DNA from 2 places in the Kitasatospora sp. NPDC057940 genome. Region 2 is predicted to be linked to the other one. Evidence: riboswitches for the same ligand, from Rfam matches in the RefSeq annotation. Region 2 holds a riboswitch; the other holds the start of a gene.
The links. A riboswitch is a leader RNA that binds a small molecule or an ion and turns the genes downstream of it on or off. The one in region 2 is predicted to bind guanidine.

Region 1: linked by a shared signal. The riboswitch ahead of ACFVTF_RS15660 (MBL fold metallo-hydrolase) and the one ahead of ACFVTF_RS16710 (SMR family transporter) in region 2 are both predicted to bind guanidine.

What each region holds. Positions count from the first base shown of each region.
Region 1 covers NZ_JBHVPH010000008.1:135,741-145,797, forward strand. The annotation lists gene ACFVTF_RS15640 (amino acid adenylation domain-containing protein) at 1-313, shown strand, start outside; gene ACFVTF_RS15645 (MbtH family protein) at 306-491, shown strand; gene ACFVTF_RS15650 (DHA2 family efflux MFS transporter permease subunit) at 488-1,876, shown strand; gene ACFVTF_RS15655 (Uma2 family endonuclease) at 1,924-2,475, shown strand; gene ACFVTF_RS15660 (MBL fold metallo-hydrolase) at 2,500-3,354, opposite strand; guanidine-III (ykkC-III) riboswitch at 3,367-3,427, opposite strand; gene fes (enterochelin esterase) at 3,492-4,607, opposite strand; gene fhuB (Fe(3+)-hydroxamate ABC transporter permease FhuB) at 4,629-6,794, opposite strand; gene ACFVTF_RS15675 (ABC transporter substrate-binding protein) at 6,900-7,916, shown strand; gene ACFVTF_RS15680 (ABC transporter ATP-binding protein) at 8,017-8,802, shown strand; gene ACFVTF_RS15685 (DUF4132 domain-containing protein) at 8,994-9,851, shown strand; gene ACFVTF_RS15690 (hypothetical protein) at 9,848-10,057, shown strand, end outside.
Region 2 covers NZ_JBHVPH010000009.1:62,605-72,661, forward strand. The annotation lists gene ACFVTF_RS16700 (xanthine dehydrogenase family protein molybdopterin-binding subunit) at 1-1,557, shown strand, start outside; tRNA gene ACFVTF_RS16705 (tRNA-Cys) at 1,654-1,725, opposite strand; guanidine-III (ykkC-III) riboswitch at 1,811-1,877, shown strand; gene ACFVTF_RS16710 (SMR family transporter) at 1,921-2,235, shown strand; gene ACFVTF_RS16715 (MFS transporter) at 2,342-3,799, shown strand; gene ACFVTF_RS16720 (hypothetical protein) at 3,803-5,089, opposite strand; gene ACFVTF_RS16725 (class F sortase) at 5,494-6,138, shown strand; gene ACFVTF_RS16730 (alpha/beta hydrolase) at 6,135-7,451, shown strand; gene ACFVTF_RS16735 (phosphatidylglycerol lysyltransferase domain-containing protein) at 7,448-9,988, shown strand.

The DNA.
Region 1 (10,057 bases), on a different contig from region 2:
GCGCCGCGAGGGCAGCCCGCTGGCCGGACTCGACGACGCCACCGTGGCCGCCCTCAACCGGATCTACCTCAACACCAACCACCTCGTCCGGGGCCACGACCACCGCCCCTTCGACGGCGACGTGCTGTTCTTCCGCGCCACCGTCGACACCATCGACGAGACCCTGGTGCCCGAACTCTGGACCCCGTACGTGTCCGGCCGCATCGACAACACCGACGTCGCCTGCTCGCACAAGGACATGACCCTGCCCGCCCCGATCGCGCACATCGCCCGCGTGATCACCGACCACCTGGAGAAGTCCTCCGATGAGTGACGCCCCCGCCAACCCCTTCGACGGCGAGGGCGAGTTCCTCGCCCTCGTCAACGACCAGGGCCAGCACTCGCTCTGGCCGGCCTTCGCCGCCGTCCCGGCCGGCTGGAACGTCTCCCACGGCCCGTGCGAGCGCGCCGACGCCGTGCAGTGGATCACCGCCCACTGGACCGACCTGTGACCCCTCCGGCCGTCGAGGCCGCCCCGGCGCGCCCCCTGCTCGCGGGGCGCGCCGCGGTGGTCGTGGTCTACACCGCCGCGATGTGCATGAACGGCCTGGACTCGACCATCGTCAACCCCGCGCTGTTCACCATCGCCGAGGACTTCGGGCGGCCCGTCTCGGCCGCCAACGCCGTCGAGACGGCCTTCCTGGTCGGCCTCGCCGTCGGCCTGCCGGTGGCGGGCTGGCTCGGCGACCGGTTCGGCGTGAAACGGGTCTTCCTCGGCTCGCTGGCCGCGTTCACCCTCGCCTCCGCCCTGTGCGCCGCCGCGCCCGGCCTCGGCTCGCTCGCCGCCGCGCGGGCCGTCCAGGGCGTGGCCGGCGGGCTGCTCACCCCCGTCGGGATGACCCTGCTGTTCCGGGCCTTCGCCCCGCACGAACGGGCCGGCCTGAGCCGGATCCTGATCGTCCCGACCGCCCTGATGCCCGCCCTCGGCCCGCCGCTCGGCGGCCTCCTGACCGAACACCTCTCCTGGCACTGGCTGTTCCTGGTCAACGTGCCGATCGGGGTCGCGGCCGTCGTGACCGGGCTCGTCGGCCTGCGCGCGGCGGACGAGCCCCCGGCCGGCCGCTTCGACACCACCGGCTTCCTGCTCGCCACCCCCGGCCTCGGACTGCTCACCTACGCGCTCGGCTTCGGCCCGGCGCACGGCTGGTCCTCGCCGGGAGTGGCGCTCAGCGGCGTGGCCGGCCTCGTCCTGCTCGGCATCGCCGTGCGCCACCAACTCCGCGCCGCCGAACCGCTGGTGGACCTGCGGCAGCTCGCCGACCGCACCTTCGGCACCGCCACCTGGCTGGCCCTGCTCACCTCGGCCGGCCTGATGGGCGCGCTGTTCGTCCTCCCGCTGCTCTACCAGGCCGCCCTCGGGGCCTCGGCCCTCGACGCCGGGCTGAGCGTCTTCCCCGAGGCGATCGGCCTGATGGCCGCCTCCCAGGTGGTCGACCGCCTGCTGCCCCGGTTCGGCCCCCGCCGCCTCGCGCTGCCCGCGCTGCTGCTCGCCGCCCTCGTCCTGGCCGCCCTCGGCTTCGCCGAGAACCCCTGGGCCGTACGGGCGCTGATGTTCGCGGTCGGGCTCGTCCTGGGCACCGCCGTGCTCACCGTCCAGATCGCCGGCTTCGCCGACGTCCCCGGGCCCGCGATGGGCCGCGCCATGGGCCTGTTCACCATCGTCCGAACCCTCGGCGGCGCCCTCGGCATCGCCGCCACCGCCGCCCTCATCGGCGCCCTGGACACCGACGGCGGCTCACCCGGCCCCTACCGCCTCGCCCTCCTGCTCACCGCCGCCCTGGTCGCGGCCGGCACCCTCCTCACCACCCGCCTCCCCCGGGAGGCGCCGGGACCCTGAATCGGCTCCGGCTGCCGTACGGTGGCCGGAGCACTGGAGGAGAGCCCATGAACCCCGAGCACTACCGTCTTCTCGAAGAGGCCCGGCGCAGTCTCCCGGACGGCTACAAGGTGGAGTTGTCCGGCGACATCATCGTCATGCAGGCGTCACCGTCGTCGGTCCACCAGCTGAACCTCGCGCTGGTCCAACGCCAGTTCGAGGCGCACTGCCCTCCCGGCTACTTCCCCACCGGGAACAGTGACCTCTCCTCACCCGAGGTCGGCTCCGTGCGCAATCCCGACCTCACCTACCTGCCCGAGGACGTCATCGACCTGGCCGGCCACGACATCCCCGCCGAGCTGGCCCTGATCGCGGTCGAGATCGTCTCCCCGTCCAATCCCGAGAACGACTGGACGGGGAAGGTCCGCGACTACCCGCGCATGGGCTTCCCGCTCTACCTGATCGTGGACCCGCGGCAGCAGACGGTCACGCTGTTCTCCGAGCCGAACCACGACCGGTACCACACGAGGACCGAGCGGGAGTTCGGCGGGACGATCAGGGTTCCCGATCCGTTCGGCTTCGAACTGGACCTCTCGCGGCTCGTCCCGTACAAGGACTGATCACCGGGCGCCCGGCCGATGGGCTCAGGCGCTCGGCCAGAGGATCAGGTCGGGCAGGGCGTGCCGGCGCGGCCGGTCGCCGAGGTCGGCGAGTGCGGTGCGGATGGCCCGGAGGTGTCCGACGGTCAGCTGCAGGGGCGGCTCGTCGGGCTGGTGGGTCGTGCGGATGGGGTAGTCGACGCCGGGGGTGCGGGTCATCTCGATGTGGCAGCCGAGCAGGTGCGTCACCGGGCGGCGTTCGGCGAAGTCGATCAGCCGGTCGACGGTGCGGGTGAAGGCCGGCCAGTCGTCGATGTAGAGGCGGCCCGGGTAGACGGTGTCGCCGGTGAGCAGCAGGCCCGTCCACGGGTCGTAGTAGGTGACGGCCGCCGGGTGGTGGCCCGGGGTGGCCAGGCATTCGAGCACCCGGCCGCCGCCCAGGTCCACCCGCGCGACGGCGTCCGGGTCCTGGTCGAAGCCGAAGTACGGCCAGGCCGTGGCCGGGTCGGCGCCGACCAGGGTCGTCGCGGGCCGGTCGGCGAACTGTCCGTCGCCCGCGACGTGGTCGCCGTGCGGGTGGGTGTGCAGGACGAGCAGTCCGTAGCCGTCGCGGGGGTGGTCGGCGAGCCACCGGTCGATGAGCCCGTCGACCACGGTGCGCAGCGGGAAGTACGCGGCGGAGGCGGTGGCCCCGGTGTCGATCAGGACGGCCCGCTCGCCCCCGAACAGCAGGAACAGGAACGGCGCCTCGTAGTTGACCGCCTTGTTCTGCCGCAGGATGACGGTGTGCTCGTCGTACGCGTGGACCTGGATGTCCGGGTCCGCGTTGTGCTTCGCGGACGGGGACCCGTGGATCCACCGCACGTCGAGCGGACGGGCGATCGGGGCACCGGCGGCCATGACGTCTCCTTCGGTGCGTCGTCTTGGCGGGCCGGGTACGGCGCACATCTCGTCCGGGGCGGTCACCGGCGCGCCGCCACCGGGACGCTAGCACGCCCCCGTCGCCGCGCGCCGGTCCGCCGATCCGGTGGGGACCGTCAGGCAGCCCCGAGCAGGTGCGCCAGTCCGTCCGCCAGCCCGCCGCGCCAACAGGCGTAGTCGTGGCCGCCGTTGAACTCGCGGTACGCGAGGTCGTAGCCGCGGGCGGTGAGGACGTCGCGCAGGTGGCGGTTCTGCGGGAGCAGCATCCACTCCTGGAGGCCGACCTCGACGTAGAACCGGGCCTCCCGCCGCTGCTCGCGGGCGAATTGGCGGGTCAGCCACTCACTGCCCTCGTCGAACTCGGTCTCGTCCGGCCACCAGAAGGAACCGGACTGGCAGAGCGCGCCGCCGAAGCGGTCGGGGCGCCGGAACGCGGCGAAGGCGGCGGTGAGGCCGCCCGCGCTCTGGCCGGCGATGACGGTGTCGGCCGGGTCGGTGGTGGTGCCGAACTCCGCCGCCGCCCAGGGGAGGAGGCGGTCGGCGAGGAGGTCGACGAAGGCCGGGTTGCAGCTGAGGTCGTCGGGCCGGCAGGGGCCCATGGTGTGGACGAGCAGGGCGACGGTGGGCGGGATGGCGCCGTCCGCCGTCAGGTTGTCGAGGGTGTCGCCGACCGACAGCACCTCGCCCCACATCTCGCCGTCCAGCAGCACGGCCACCGCGAACGGCCCGCCGCCGGCGGAGGGCCCGCCCCCGGCGGGGAGGTGGACGTCCACCCGCCGCCCGGCCACCTCGTGGGCCACCGTCCGCCCGCGCGGCACGCCGTCGCGCCGCCGGACGTACGGCTGGGCGGGGGCGTCGGGCAGGCTGAGCACGGACGACGGGTGGCGCCCGTCGCGGGCGGGCAGCCGGGGGGCGGCGTCGTGCGGGTCGGGGCGGGCGTGGTCGAGGACGCGCAGCCAGTCCGCCCGGGCGGTGCCGGGGGCGTCCCCCCGGAACGGGTACAGCTGGTAGGACGCCCGGTGGTCGGCGCGCAGCCGGTAGGTGATCGACCAGCGGCCGTCGTCGCGGCGGGTCATCAGGTGCGGGGCGAGGTCGCCGGCGTGCCGGTCCTTGTCGGTGACGGTGTGCAGGAGGGCGAGCACGCCGTCGCACGACGCGTCCTCGTGCACGAAGGTGACCAGGCGGTAGGCGGGGTCGGCCGGATCGGGCTCGACGAGGGGAAGGGTTTCCATCTGCGGGACTCCTCGGGGAGGTTAGGCGGGGGTGCCCTTGCGGCCGAGCAGCACCCAGAGCAGGAAGGGGCCGCCGAGGACGGTGGTGACGATGCCGACGGGGATCTCCACCCCGCCGATCAGCACCCGCCCCACGGTGTCGGCGAGCACGACGAGGACGGCGCCGGTCAGCGCCGAGCCGAGGACCGGCACGCGCGCCGGCCCGGCCAGCCGCCCGGCGATCACGGGCGCGGCCAGCGCGACGAAGCCGACCGGCCCGCACACGCCGACGGCCAGCCCGGCCAGCGCGACGGCCAGCAGCAGGCAGCCGAGCCGGACCCGGCCCGGGTCGACGCCCAGCGAGGCGGCCACGCTGTCGTCGAAGCGCAGCACCGCCAGCCGCCGGGCCACCGCCAGGGCGAGCGGCACGAGCACGGCCAGCCCGATCAGGACCGGGGTGGCGATGGCGTAGTCCCGCCCGTTGAGGCTGCCGGAGGTCCAGACGTACAGCGAGCCGGCCGAGTTGAGCGAGCGGCGGGCGAGCGCGACCTGGATGACGGCCGAGGCGAGCGCGGACATCGCGAGGCCGACGACCAGCACCCGGTAGCCCTGCGCGCCGAGCCCGCCGGAGACCAGGGTGACGACCAGGACGGCGGCCAGCGCGCCGAGCGGGCCGGCCCACCAGGCGCCGAAGGTACCGGAGACGGTGGCGGAGATCAGGACGGCGGCGGTGGCGCCGTCGTTGACGCCGAGCAGTTCGGGGGTGGCGAGGCGGTTGCGGGCGAGGGTCTGGGTGAGGCAGCCGGCCAGGCCGAGGGCGGCGCCGGCGGCGAGCCCTGCGACGATCCGGCCGAGCCGGAACTTCTGCACCAGCAGCACGTCCAGCCGGTCGCCGTAGCCGAACACGGCCTGGAGGGTGCGGCCGAGGCCGAGTTCGCTCTGCCCGGCGTGGGCGGACACGACGACGACGGCGAGCAGCGCCGCGGCCAGGGCGAGCGAGGCGAGCAGTGCCCGGCGGGGGAGCAGCAGCGACCAGGCGCCGCGCCGCACCACCAGGTCGGGTTTGGGCGCGGGCGGCTCGGACCGCCGGACGGGGGCGGCCTCGGCCGGGTCGGCCATGCCGAGCGCGGCGGTCCGGCGGGAGCGGACGATCGCGATCAGCGCGGGGGCGCCGACCAGGGAGACGATCACCGACACCGGCGCCTCGAACGGGCGGGCCACCACCCGGGCCAGCACATCGGCCCCGGTGAGCACGGCGGCGCCGAACAGTCCGGCGAGCACGGTGAGTTGCCCGACCCTGGGGCCGGCGACGGCCCGCGCCAGGAACCCGGCGAGCAGGCCGAGGAAGGAGATCGGGCCGGCCAGCGCGACGGCCGAGGCGGTCAGCAGGGTGACGGCGAAGGCGACGGCGGCCCGGGTGGCGCCGGGCCGGTGGCCGAGGCCGCGGGCGAGGTCGTCGCCGAGCGCGAGCGCGGTGAGCGGCCGGGTGGCGAGCAGGGCGAGCAGGAAGCCCACGCCGAGCACCGGGGCGAGCTGGCGCAGCGTCGTCCAGCCCTCCACCCCGGCCAGCGAGCCCAGCACCCACACCCGGTACCGGTCGTACGCCTCGGGCGAGTTGACGATCAGCACGCCGGTGAGCCCGCCGAAGGTGGCGCCGACCGCGGAGCCGCCGAGCACCAGCCGCATCGGGGACCCGCCCCGGGCGCCCGCGATGAGCAGCACCAGCGTGCTGGCGAGCACGGCGCCGCCGAAGGCGAAGGCCAGGTACCCGTACGAGGTCTGGACGCCGAGCACGGCGATGCCGAGCACGACTCCCAGCGAGGCGCCGGCGTTGACGCCGAGCAGTCCGGTCTCGGCGAGCGGGTTGCGGGTGACGGACTGCAACTGCGCCCCGGCGACCCCGAGCGCGGCGCCGACCAGCAGGGCGGTGGCCGTGCGGGGCAGGCGCAGGTCGCCGACGACGAGGGCGAGCCGGCCGTCCGCGCGGGCGCCGTGGCGGTCCAACAGGTAGTCCAGCACCCGCCCGGGGCCGACCTCTCCGGCGCCGACGGACAGCGAGAGCGCGGCGAGGGCGAGCAGGACCGCGACCGCGCCGAGGGCGATCGGCCAGGCGGCGCGGCGGCCGTCCCCGCGCGGTGGCGTCGGTGGCGGCGGGGCGTCCGGCTCGGTGCGGGACTCCCGAGGGGCGCCCACTTGCGACAATGTCATAAGGTAAGGCTAACCTAATGAGCGCATCGTCCTGTGGGCACCGTCATCGTGCCGGGTCGCCCGGACGCCGCCCAACCCCCGTACCACCGCTGCCCGGAGGCACCCATGCCGTTCGCCCAGAGCCCGCTCCACCCCGTCCGCCGCCGTGCGGCCCGGGCGCTGGCCGTCACCGGGGCGGCCGCCCTCCTGCTCGCCGGGTGCGGCTCCTCCGGGTCCTCCTCGGGCTCCGCGGGCTCCTCCTCCGCCGCCGGCAGCCCGGCTGCGGACGCGGCCGGTGGCAAGCGCACCGTCAAGGACGCGACCGGCAAGGCCGTCGAGATCCCCGCCGCGCCCCAGCGGATCGTCACCCTCACCCAGGAGGACCTCGACGCGGTGCTCGCCCTCGGCGTCAAGCCCGTCGGCATCACCAACGGCCAGGGGCTCAACGAGCCGCCCGCCTACCTCAAGGACAAGGTCCAGGGCGTCCCGGTGGTCGGCAACCTGCTGCAGCCCGTGATGGACAAGGTCATCGCCGCCAAGCCCGACCTCATCCTGGCCGGCGACATGCAGGACGAGCAGATGCTCAAGCAGCTGCGCGAGATCACCCCCGCCACCCTCGTCACCATGGCGCCCACCGACGACTGGAAGCTCGCCTTCCGCGGCATCGGAAACGCCGTCAACAAGCTCGACCAGAGCAACAAGGTGATCGCCGACTACGAGGCCAAGGCCGCCAAGGCCGGCGGAGACCTCGGCAAGAACAAGGGCGCGGCCGTCTCCATCGTCCGCTGGAACCCGACCGGGCCGAGCTGGATGGAGAAGAAGCAGTTCGCCAGCGGCGTCGCCCTCGACATGGGCCTCACCCGCCCGGCCGCGCAGGACAAGGACGGCAACGCGCACAGCCCGGCGCTCAGCCTGGAGAAGCTCGCCGAGATCGACGGCGACTGGCTGTTCCTGTCCACCCTCACCGACGACGGCAAGACCGCGCTCAAGGACGTCCAGTCCAAGCCCGCCTACCAGGAGCTGGGCGCGGTGAAGAACAAGCACGCCGTCACCGTGGACGGTTCGGTCTGGTCCACCCGCGGCGGGCCGCTCGCGGCCGACGTGGTCATCGGCGACATCGGCAAGGCGCTCGCCGCCTCCTGACCGGTCCGCGTTCGCTGTCGGGCCCTCGTCCGGGCCCGTGCCCGGCCGGCCGGCACCTCGCCGGCCGGCCCGCAGCCCCCTCCAACCGAAGGAAACCGCGATGGAGTTGACGATCCAGGGCCTCACCGCCGGCTACGGCCCCGGCCGCCCGGTGCTCGCCGGCGTCGACCTCACCGTCCCGGCCGGCCGGGTGGTGGCCGTCGTCGGCCCGAACGGCTGCGGCAAGTCCACCCTGCTGCGGGCCGTCGCCCGGCTGCACCGGCCGGAGGGCGGGCGGGTGCTGGTCGGCGGCGAGGACGTCTGGCGGCTGCGGCCGCGCCAGGCCGCGCACCGGGTCGCGCTGCTCCCGCAGAGCCCGCAGGCCCCCGAGGCGGTCACCGTCGCCGGACTCGTCCGCTACGGCCGCCACCCGCACCAGGGGCTCTTCCGCCAGTGGTCGGCCGACGACGAGCGGCTCACCGCCGGGGCGCTGCGCGCCACCGGCGTCGAGGAACTCGCCGACCGCCGGCTGGACCGCCTCTCCGGCGGCCAGCGGCAGCGCTGCTGGCTCGCCATGGTGCTCGCCCAGGACGCGCCCGTCGTGCTGCTCGACGAACCCACCAGCGCGCTCGACCTCGGGCACGCCGTCGAGGTGCTGGAGCTGGTCCGGGAGGTCGCCGCCGGCGGGCGGACGGTCGTCATGGTGCTGCACGACCTCGCGGCGGCGGCCCGCTACGCCGACCTGGTCGTCGCCCTGCGCGACGGCTCGGTGGTGGCCTGCGGCCCGCCCCGCGAGGTGGTCGACGCGCCGCTCGTGCGCGCGCTGTACGACATCGACAGCGACGTGCTCGCCGCCCCCGGCGACGGCGCGCCGGTGATCGTTCCCCGGGCGGCGCCAGTGAGTTGACGCTACGTCAGGCCCGACCTGACGGGCGACGGGAGACGGGTGGCGGGGCAGGCGGCGGGTCGCCTGCCCCGTTCACTCGTTCGACGGGTTTGCGCCCCGGAGGCCGCGGAACGGCCTCCGCGGGCGCCGCTTTGTCAGTGGGCCTCGCTACGTTCCTCGCATCGCAAACCGGCAGGTGGGAGGAGACGTCCGTGGCATGGGTGGAAACAGGCGCGGGAGGGTACCGCGTCGCGCTCGACGGGGAGGGCAAGGTGGTCTGCCGCAACGCGGCGGGCCGCGAGTTGAAGTCCCTGCCGTCGAAGCTCGGTGACGATCCGGTGGTCGTCCAGCTCAGGCAGCTCACCGAGTGGCTGGCCGCGCACGAGCGGCGCTGCCAGGAGGACGTCGAGCGGTGGATGGTCCGCTCGCTGCCGGTGCCCGCCGCCGTGCTGACCGCGGTCTGGGCGGACGAGGCCTGGCAGGCCGTCCTGCGCGACCTGGTGGTCACCGGCCCGGACGGCGCCGTCGCCGGCTTCCTGCGCGGTGCGGACGCCGAGCGCGGGATCGGCCTGGTGGACCTGGACGGCGACACCGTCCGGCTCACCGACGGCGAGATCCTGATACCCCACCCCGTGCTGCTCCCGGACCTCGACGACCTGCGCGAGTTCGCCGTCGAGATCGGCGTCTCCCAGCGCGTGCCGCAGCTCTACCGGGAGGTCTGGCACCGGCCGGACGAACTGCCGGCCGGCACCGAGGTCGCCACCTACGCCGGCGGCCGCTACCGGGAGCTGCGCGAGCTGCTCGGGCGCTGCGCCCGGCTCGGCCACCGGGTGCGCGGCGGCTCCGCCGTCCAGCCCGTGGTGGAGGCGGGGCGCACCGTCGAGGCCCGCGTCTGGGTGGGCGACTACTACGAGTACGACGCCTGCGAGACGGGCGCGCTCAGCTGGGCGGGCCCGGACGGCCGGGTGCTGCCGCTCGCCGAGGTCGGCCCGATCGCCTGGTCCGAGGGCATGCGGATGGCCGCCGCACTGTACGCAGGCCGCACCATCGAAGGGGAGGACGCCGCATGACCGCCACCGGACTCGACCAGAGGGCCGTTCAGGACGCCGACCGGGCGGCCGCCCAGGGCACCGGGCCGCACGAGCGGCTGCTCGACGCGGGGGCCGTGCTCCCGCCCGGCACCCTGCCCGGCGCCGGCCGCCCCGACAGCGCCGCCGACGTGCTCACCGCCCGCGCCTACACCCACCCCGCGCTCGACGGGCGCCGGATCGTCCGG
Region 2 (10,057 bases):
GCCACCACCGACCGCGAGGACCTCTCCTTCCAGGTCACCCTGGCGCTGCTGGCGCTGCGCACCGGCCGCCCGGTGAAGATGACCCTCACCCGCGAGGAGTCCTTCCACACCCACCCCTCGCGCCACCCCGCGCTGCTGCGCTACCGCCACCACGCCGACGCCGAGGGCACCCTGGTGAAGGTCGAGGCGCAGATCCTGCTGGACGGCGGCGCGTACGCGGACGTCTCCGCCGAGGCGCTGGCCGCCGCCACCGCGTTCTCGGTCGGCCCGTACGTCTGCCCGAACGTCTTCGTGGACGCCTGGGCGGTGCGCACCAACAACCCGCCGGCCGGGCGGATGCGCGGCGAGGGCGCGTTGCAGGCCTGCTTCGCCTACGAGTCGCAGCTGGACCAGCTGGCCGCCCGGATCGGCGTGGACCCGGTGGAGATCCGCCGCCGCAACGCGATGTCCACCGGCGACCCGATGCCCACCGGACAGGCCGTCACCTGCCCGGCGCCGGTCGGCGCGCTGCTGGAGGCCGTCGCGGCCGAGCCGCTGCCGGCCCTGCCGGTGGACGACCCGGACGCCGAGTGGCTGCTGCCGGGCGGGCCCGGTGGCGCCGGCGACCCGGCGGCGGTGCGGCGCGGGATCGGCTACGCCGTCGGCATGGTGCACATGCTCGGCGCCGAGGGCGAGGACGAGGTCTCCACCGCCACCGTGCGGGTCAGCGGCGACCACGCCACGGTGATCTGCGCGGCCGTCGACTCCGGGCAGGGGTTCGCCACGCTGGCCCGGCAGATCGTGCAGACCGTGCTGGGCGTCAGCGAGGTGTACATCGCGCCGGCCGACAGCGACCAGTCCATCGCCGGTCCCTCCGCCCGCGGCCGGCACACCTGGGTCTCCGGCGGCGCCGTCGAGCGCGCCGCGCTGATGGTCCGCCACCAGCTGCTCCAGCCGATCGCCGCCAACTTCGGGATGTCGGTGGAACTGCTGCAGATCGCCGACGGCAAGATCACCTCGTACGACGGGGTGCTCGGCATGCCGGTCGCCGAGGCGCTGGAGGGCAAGGAGCTCTGGGCGACGGCCCAGTGCCGCCCGCACCCCACCGAGCCGCTGGACGAGTCCGGGCAGGGCGACGCCTTCGTGTCGATCGCGTTCTGCGCGATGCGCGCGGTGGTGGACGTGGACATCGAGCTGGGCGCCGTCCGGGTGGTCGAGATGACGGTCGCCCAGGACGTCGGCCGGGCGCTGAACCCGCGGCAGATCGAGGACCGGATCGAGGCGGGCGTGGCCCAGGGCGTCGGCCTGGCGCTGCTGGAGGACCTGCGCACCGAGGGCGGCGTGCTGCTGAACCCCTCGCTCACCGGCTACCGGCTGCCCACCGCGCTGGACACCCCGCAGGTGCGGATCGCCGCCCTGCTGGAGGAGCGGGACGTGGTCGCCACCTTCGGGGCCAAGGCGGTCAGCGCCGCCCCCGCGGTGGTCGCCCCGGCGGCCGTGGCCGCCGCCGTCCGGGCGGCCACCGGCCTGCCGGTCGGCCGGCTGCCGATCCGGCCGGAGGACGCGGTCGCGGTCTGACGGCCGGGGGCGGCGGTTTCGGCCGACCGCCCCGGAAATACCGTAAACAGGAATTGCCGGTCGACGGAATGTCGACCGGCAATTCCATTTCCGGCGAGGCCATGACGGGAATCGAACCCGTGTACACCGCTTTGCAGACGGTTCCCTAAGCCACTCGGGCACACGGCCAGTGAATTCATAGTGGCGGAATGCGCGGGGGGCCGTCAACGGCGGAATGTAAATTCTGTATGGCGGCTTGTGCTACGGTCGGAACCAGGTGGCCGGTCGCCCGGCCGCCCCGGACGAGCGCGTCGTACCCGGTGACGACAAGACGGCGCAGTTCAGCGGCAATCCGGCCGCTGTGGACTGCGGAGGTAGGCCGTCATGGCATGGCTCGTTCTGATCATCTCGGGTGTCCTGGAGACCGTGTGGGCGGTGGCCCTGGAGTCGTCCAAGGGCTTTTCCCGGCTCACCCCCAGCCTCGTCTTCGGTGTGGCCCTGCTGCTGAGCATGGGCGGGCTGGCGTACGCGATGCGCACCATTCCGATCGGCACCGGCTACGCGGTCTGGGTCGGCATCGGCGCGGTCGGCACCGCGCTCTACGGCATGGCCGTCCTGGGGGACGCGGTGACGGCGGCCCGGATCGGCTGCCTGCTGCTCATCGTCTCCGGCGTGGTCGGCCTGAAGGTGCTCCACTGACCTCCGCCTGAGCTTCCCCCTGACCCTGGTCCTAAGCCCTGCGGACTAGCTGATCACCGACTCGGGTCAGGGGTCATGAAGCTAGACGGCCCTTACGATGTTACGTATGACCACTGCCTCCCCCACCTCGGTCGACTCCGCCTCGATACCCTCCGAACCCGACCCCGGTGGCGGGGTCCTCAGCGGCCGCTACCGCGCTCTGACGCTGGGGATCGTGTCGGTGGTCCTGGTGATCGCCTTCGAGGCGACCGCCGTCAACACCGCGATGCCGACCGCGGCCCGCCAGCTGAACGGCATCGGGCTGTACGCCTTCGCCTTCTCCGGATACTTCACCACCACGCTGTTCGCGCTGGTCGTCTCCGGGCAGTGGTGCGACCGGCGCGGGCCGATGCAGCCGCTGTTCACCGGCATCGCGGTGTTCGGCGCGGGACTGGTGGTGGCCGGGACGGCGCCGGGCATGTGGGTGTTCGTGGCCGGGCGGGCGATCCAGGGCCTGGGCGGCGGGCTGGTGATCGTCGCGCTGTACGTGGTGGTCGGCCGGGCCTTCCCGGAGCGGCTGCGGCCGGCGGTGTTCGCGGCCTTCTCCTCGGCCTGGGTGCTGCCCTCCATCGTCGGGCCGCTGGTCTCCGGCGCGATCACCCAGCACCTCGGCTGGCGCTGGGTGTTCCTGGCCGTGCCGGTGCTGATCCTGCTGCCGCTGGCCGTGATGGGCCCCGCGCTGGCCCGCTCCGAGCGGGAGCACCCGGTGGCCAGGGGCGCGGAGTTCGACCGCCGGCGCACCCTGCTGGCCGCGATGGCGGCGCTCGGTGCCGGCCTGCTGCAGTACGCGGGCGGGCGGCACGACCTGATCGGGCTGCTCCCCGGGGTCGTCGGGGCGGCGCTGCTGGTGCCGGCCGTCCTGGGGCTGCTGCCCCGGCGGACGCTGCGGGCCGGGCGGGGGCTGCCGGCGGTGATCCTGCTGCGCGGACTGGCGGCCGGGGCGTTCCTCGGGGCCGAGGCCTTCGTCCCGCTGATGATGACCACCGAGCGCGGCCTCTCGCCGACGATGTCGGGGCTCACCCTGACCAGCGGCGGGCTCACCTGGGCGCTGGGCTCCTGGTTGCAGGGGCGGCCGGGGGCCGAGCGCTACCGCGAGGCGATGATCCGGGGCGGGTTCGTGCTGACCGCGGTGGCGATCGCGGGCGCCGCGCTGGTGCTGGTCCCGGCGGTGCCGGCCTGGGTGGCGGCGGTGGCCTGGGGCGTCGGCGGCATCGGGATGGGACTGACCGTCGCGAGCGTCAGCGTGCTGATGATGAAGCTCTCCGCGCCGGAGGACGCCGGGGTGAACTCGGCGGCCCTGCAGATGAGCGACGCGCTGGGCAACGTCCTGCTGACGGGCCTGGCGGGGGTGATGTTCGCGGTGCTGGGCGGCGGCTCGCTCGCCGCCGCCCACGAGGGCGCCGGGGCCACCGCCTCGGCCGGGGCCACCGGGTCGCCCGCGGCGTTCGCGGTGATCCTGCTGGCCATGGCCGGCGTGGCGCTGCTGGGGGCGCTGCTCGCCGGCCGGGTCCGGGTCAGGTCCTGAGGGTCAGCCGGCAGCGGCGGCGGAGGGCACCGGCGGTGCCCCGGGGGTGCCGAGGAAGGCCTCCCAGCCGCCGGTCGGCGCCTGGCCCGGGGCGAGGCCCTGGAGCTTGCGCAGCACCGCGGTGTCCTGGGCGTCCAGCCAGTCCACCAGTTGGCGGAACGAGACCAGCCGGACCTCCGGCTTGTCCGCGATCGTCCGGAGCACGTCCTCGACGGCGTTCATGTAGATGCCGCCGTTCCACTCCTCGAAGTGGTTGCCGATGACGTAGGGCGCCCGGTTGCCGTTGTAGGTGCGGTCGAAGCCCAGCAGGTAGGCGTCGCGGGCCTGGGCCTGGAAGCCCGGGTAGAGCGCCGGGTCGGCCTTGGTGTTGGGGCCGCACTGGTTGTACATGATGTTGTAGTCCATCGACAGCACCTGGAAGGTGTGCCCGGGGAAGGGGATGGACTGCAGCGGGAGGTCCCAGAGCGCGCCGCCCTGGATCTTCTGCGGCCACACCTGGGTGCCGTTGCCGCTGCTGTCGTAGCGCCAGCCGCGCTTGACCGCGGTGGGCAGCAGGTTGCGCTGGCCCTCCAGGCAGGGGGTGCGGCTGCCGACCAGCTCCCTGCGGTAGTCGAAGGGCAGCGCGGGCAGGTCGGTGAAGCCGGTGTTGGTGCGCCAGTTCGTCACGAAGTCCATGGCCTGCTGGATCTCGCTGTCCCAGTCCTCCGGGGACCACTTGCCGACGCCGGTGGCGCCGCAGAAGTGGCCGTTGAAGTGGGTGCCGATCTCGTGGCCCTCCAGCCAGGCCGCGTGCACGTTCTCCAGGGTGTCGTGGATGTGCTGGTCGGTGAGGTAGCCGATCTCGGAGGCGCCGACCTTGTGCTGCGGGGGGCGGTAGAGGTCCTTCTTGGACTCGGGCAGCAGGTAGAGGCCGCTGAGGAAGAAGGTCATCGAGGCGTTGTGCTCCTGCGCCAGCCGGCGGAAGCGGGCGAACAGGCCGTTGTCGAGCTCGCCGGCGCCGTCCCAGGAGAAGACCACGAACTGCGGCGGCCGTTCGCCGGCCTTGAGCCGCTCGGGGGTGGGCTGGTGGGGCTGGGCCCCGGTGTCGGAGGTGGAACCGTCGCCGATCAGGACGGCCTGCGGCTCGGCGACGTCCGTGGGGCCGGCGCTCTGGTCGACGGCCGCGCCGCTGGGAGGGACGGCCGAGCCGATCATCGGCTTGTCGGCGCTGTTGCTTCCGCAGCCGGTCGCCAGGGTGGCGGCGGAGGCCGCACCGGCGGCCAGCAGGGTGCGGCGGGAGAGAGCGGCCATGGTCACTCCGTTCATGAGGCGTTCGGCAGGCGTACAGGCGTGCGGAAATCCGGTCGGACAAGTGGGGTGATAGAACCCGTGACCGGGTCAGCATGGCAGCTGACCCCGATCGGTCGGCCAGGCGCCACTGGCAGTCGTCATCGATCGCCCGATTGACGCAACCGGACCGACCCCCCGCGCCGTCGAAGCTCGTACCGAGGCGTTCCGGTGGCGCTTTCACCTGGGAAACGGCCGTCGCGTTCCGTCACCGGGTGCCCACTGGGCGCAGGGATTCGGGCGGTTGCCCTGCCGATCGGGGGGTGTCATTACACCCATCGTGTGGACGTGCTCTAAGGTCCGATCCGATTGAATTGTTTCCCAGGAAACTCCCAGGATCGGGAATCCGTCGGTAGAGGGGAGCGCCCGTGGGCGTCCAGCAGAGCAGGAGCCCGTGGCCGGGCACCCTGGCGGCCGCTGCCGCGCTGGTGCTCGGCGCCTGGCTGCTGCACGACGGCGGGCAGGGCGCGCTGCCGCCCGCCCCCGGCGGCACGCAGACGCTGTCCGGCTTCGCCCCGGTCTCCGTCGTCCCGCCGCTGGGCCCCTCCGACCCCACCCGCATCCGCATCCCGGCCGTCCGGCTGGACGCCCCGGTCACCGCGCTCGGGCTCGACCCCGACGGCCACCTCCAGGCCCCGCCCGAGGCGGACCGCAACCTGGCCGGCTGGTACCGCGGCGGGGCCAGCCCCGGGCAGCGCGGCACCGCCATCCTGGACGGGCACGTCGACAACAAGGCCGGCCCGGCCGTCTTCTACAACCTGGGGGCGCTCCGGCGCGGAGACCGGATCGAGATCGCCCGCGCGGACGGCGCCGTCGCCGTCTACCAGCTGTACGCCATCGAAGTGCACGACCGAAAGGACTTCCCGGACGACCGGGTCTACCGCCAGGCCGCCGACGCTCAGCTGCGGGTCATCACCTGCGGCGGCGCGTACAGCGCCGAGCACGGCTACGAGGGCAACGTCGTCGCCTACGGCTTCCTGGCCGACACCACCCGGCCGGGCAAAGCCGCATGACCACGCTGACCCTCGCCACCCGCTGGAACCCGATCGACTGGCCGCTCACCCACGGCCCGATCCCGTACGCCGTGCTCGCCGCGGGCTGGGGGTCGCTGGTCCTGCTCGCGTTCTCCCGCCACGAACGCTGGCGGGCCCCGCGCCTCTTCGGCGCCCTGATGCTGGCCGGAACGCTCACCGCCCTGGTGAAGCTCGGCGTCGACGGCTGGTGGCACCCCTTCCCGGAGGGCACACCGGACTTCGTCCTGCGCTGGATAGCCGTCGCGCTGTTCGCGATATCCCTGGTCTGCTTCCGCGCGCCGCTGCTCGCCGTCCGCCGCCGGCTGCTGGCGACCGGAGCCGCCGTCCTGGTGCTGCTGATGGCCGCCTCGCAGGTCAACCGGGGCTTCGACCAGTACCCGACCGCCCGGGCCATGCTGGTGCCCGGGGTCCAGGCGCTGACCACGGGCAAGGTGGCCAGCACCATCGCCGCCACGCCGGGCAAGCCCGTCGAGGAGCTCTGGCACGCGCCGCCCGGCCTGCCCGCCAAGGGCACCCTCTCCACCGTGACCATCCCCGGCACCAAGTCCGGCTTCACGGCCCGCGACGGGTACGTCTACCTGCCGCCCGCCTACCAGGCCAATCCCCGGCCGCTGCTGCCCGTCGTGGTGCTGCTGCCCGGCCAGCCCGGTGCCCCGGTGGACTGGATCACCTCCGGGGCCATCCAGGAGACCCTGGACGCCTTCGCCGCCGACCACCAGGGCCTCGCCCCGATCGTGGTGGTCGCCGACCCCACCGGCAGCCCGTTCACCAACACGCTCTGCATGGACTCCCGGATCGCCAAGGCGCACACCTACCTGGCCACCGACGTCCCGGACTGGATCCACCACAACCTGCAGACCGCCACCGGCCGGGGCGCCTTCGCCATCGGCGGGCTCTCGCTCGGCGGCACCTGCTCGCTCCAGCTGGCCGTCAACGCGCCCGGGGTCTACGGCACCTTCCTGGACATCTCCGGCCAGGACGAGCCGACCCTGGGCGAGCGCGGCGAGACCGTCGACAAGGCCTTCGGCGGCGACGAGGCCGCGTTCGACGCCGTCGACCCGGTGCACATCATGGCCCGGCAGAAGTTCCCCGACACCGCAGGCATGTTCGTGGTCGGCGCCAACGACCCGGACTTCCGACCCATGCAGGAGAAGGCCTATGCGGCGGCACAGGCGGCCGGAATGAAGGTCGGCTACCAGACCATCCCCGGCTGGCACAGCTGGGTCGTGTTCCGCCAGGCCTTCGAACAGAACCTGGCCTGGCTCTCCCAGCAGACCGGGCTGATCCGGTGATCCGGCTCCCCGCGGCCCCCGCGCCGGCCAAGGAGCAGGAGTGGCCGTCGGACCGCGCGCCGGTCGCCGGGACGCCGGAGCCGCGCCCGCAGCGGGCCTGGCGGGCGACCCGCAGGTTCGGCGTGTGGCTGCGCTCGGCGCCGCTCACCCTGGTGCTGCTGGCCGGGCTCTGGGCGCTCGGCGCGGCCACCGGCAGCCTGTCCCACGGGCCGTCCGAGCGGCTGCTCGACCGGGTCGGGGTCGGCGTGCCCACGCTCGCCGAGGGCCACTGGTGGACGCCGTTCACCTCGCTGTTCTGGTGCTCCGGCCTGGGCTCGTACGTGTTCACCAGCCTGCTGCTGGTCCTGGTCGGCCCGGCCGCCGAGCACCGGCTCGGGTGGCTGCGCACGCTCGCGGTGCTGGTCGGCGGGCAGCTGGCGGGCACCCTGCTCGGCACCGGGCTGATCGCGGTCGGCTCCCGGGTCGGCGAGCAGTGGACCGTCTCGGTGGCCGACCAGACCTCGGTCGGCCCCGGCGTCGGCCTGTTCGCGCTGGCCGGGGTGCTCGGCTACCGGCTCACCGTGCTCTGGCGCCGCCGGCTGCACCTGCTGGTGCTGCTCGGCCCGCTGGTCATGACGCTGTACGTGGGCCACCTGCAGAGCGTCCAGCGGTGCGCCGCCGCGTTCGTCGGGCTGGGCGCCGGCGCGCTGCTCGCCCGGGGCGGGCTGCACCTGCGCACCCACCGCTCCTCGCACTCCGAGACCCGGGTGCTGGTGGCGCTCTGCCTGGTCGCCGCCGCCCTCGGGCCGCTGATCGCCTCGCTGTACGACAACGCCAGCGGGCCGTTCAACACCTTCTCCGAGCTGTACTTCTCGCACCGGCTCAGCCCGGAGGAGGTGGCCGACTTCTGCGCGCTGTCGGCGCACGACTGCGCCCGCGCGCACGCCGTCGAGCGGATCTTCGACACCCCGGGCCGGCTGATGGCCGCGCTGTTCCCGGCGCTGCTGCTGGTCCTGGCCGAGGGGCTGCGCCGGGGGCTGCGGCTCGCCTGGCGGATCACCGTCGCCACCGAGCTGCTCTGGGCGGCGCTGCTGGGCTGGCTGTACCTCGACTCCGGCCCGGTCAGCGGCGACGTGGTCCAGTACTTCGTCGAGGCGCTGCTGCTGCCGCTGCTCACCCTCGGCCTGCTGCTGGCCACCCGGCAGCGCTTCCGGCTGCGGCTGGCCGGCCGGGAGGTGCTGCGGCTGGGCACGCTGCTCGGCGGCGCCGCCCTGGCGGCCTCGGCCGCGTACGTGGGGCTCGGGCGCCTCGCGGCCGACCAGTTCGAGCCGGGGGCGAACATCCGCCGGCTGCTGCACGGGCTGCCCGCGCAGTTCCTGCCGCCCGCCTACAACGACCTGCTGCCGGACTACCCGATCGCGGTCGGCCCGGTGGCGCTGTTCCTGGAGACGTACTGCGGGCTGGCGTTCTGGGTGGTCGCGCTGACCGCGCTGCTGCTGGCCTTCCGGCGGCCGGTGCTGCACACCGACGCGGAGGCGGCCGCCCGGGCCAGGGCGCTGCTCACCGCGTACGGCGGCGGGACGCTGTCCTTCATCACCACCTGGGACGGCAACCACTACTGGTTCGACGAGGAGGGCCGGGCGGCCGTCGCCTACCGGGTGCACAACACGGTGGCGCTGACCACCGGCGACCCGTTCGGCGCGCCGGAGGCCCGGGCCCGGGCGGTGGCCGGGTTCGCCCGGTTCTGCGACCAGCGCGGCTGGACCCCGTGCTTCTACAGCGTCTCCCCGCAGACCCGGGAGGCCGCCGCGCAGCTCGGCTGGCGCTCGGTGCAGGTCGCCGAGGACACCGTGGTGGCGCTGCCCGAGCTGGCCTTCACCGGCCGCAAGTGGCAGGACATCCGGACCGCGCTGAACAAGGCCGGCAAGCAGGGCATAACCGCCGAGTGGTGGTCCCACCACGAGGCGCCGCGCGCGCTGCGGGACCAGATCCGGGCGATCTCCGAGGAGTGGGTCTCCGAGAAGGGCCTGCCCGAGATGGGCTTCACGCTCGGCGGACTGGAGGAGCTGGACGACCCGGACGTGCGGGTGCTGATCGCGGTGGACGAGCAGCGCGTCGTGCACGGGCTGACCAGCTGGATGCCGGTGTACGAGAACGGCGTGCCGGTCGGCTGGACGCTGGACTTCATGCGCCGGCGCTCGGACGGCTTCCGCGGCGTCAACGAGTTCCTGATCGCCTCGGCCGCGCTGGGCTTCAAGGAGGAGGGCGCGCGCTTCCTGTCGCTGTCCGGCGCGCCGCTGGCCCGCTCCGGGCAGGACGAGGAGCCCTCCGGCCTGCAGCGGATGCTGGACTGGATGGGACGGGTGCTGGAGCCGGTGTACGGCTTCCGCTCGCTGCTCGCGTTCAAGGCGAAGTTCCAGCCGGAGTACCGGCCGATGTACATGGCCTACCCCGACCCCGCCGCGCTGCCGAGCATCACCAGGGCGATCGGCAAGGCGTACCTGCCGCACCTGACGCCGGCGCAGGGCGTCCGGCTGATGCGCAGGCTGTCGGGCTGAGGCGCCCCGGGCCCCGGACCCGGGTGACGGCCGGAAGCGCGGTGACGCCCCCGGACGCCGGCCCCGCGC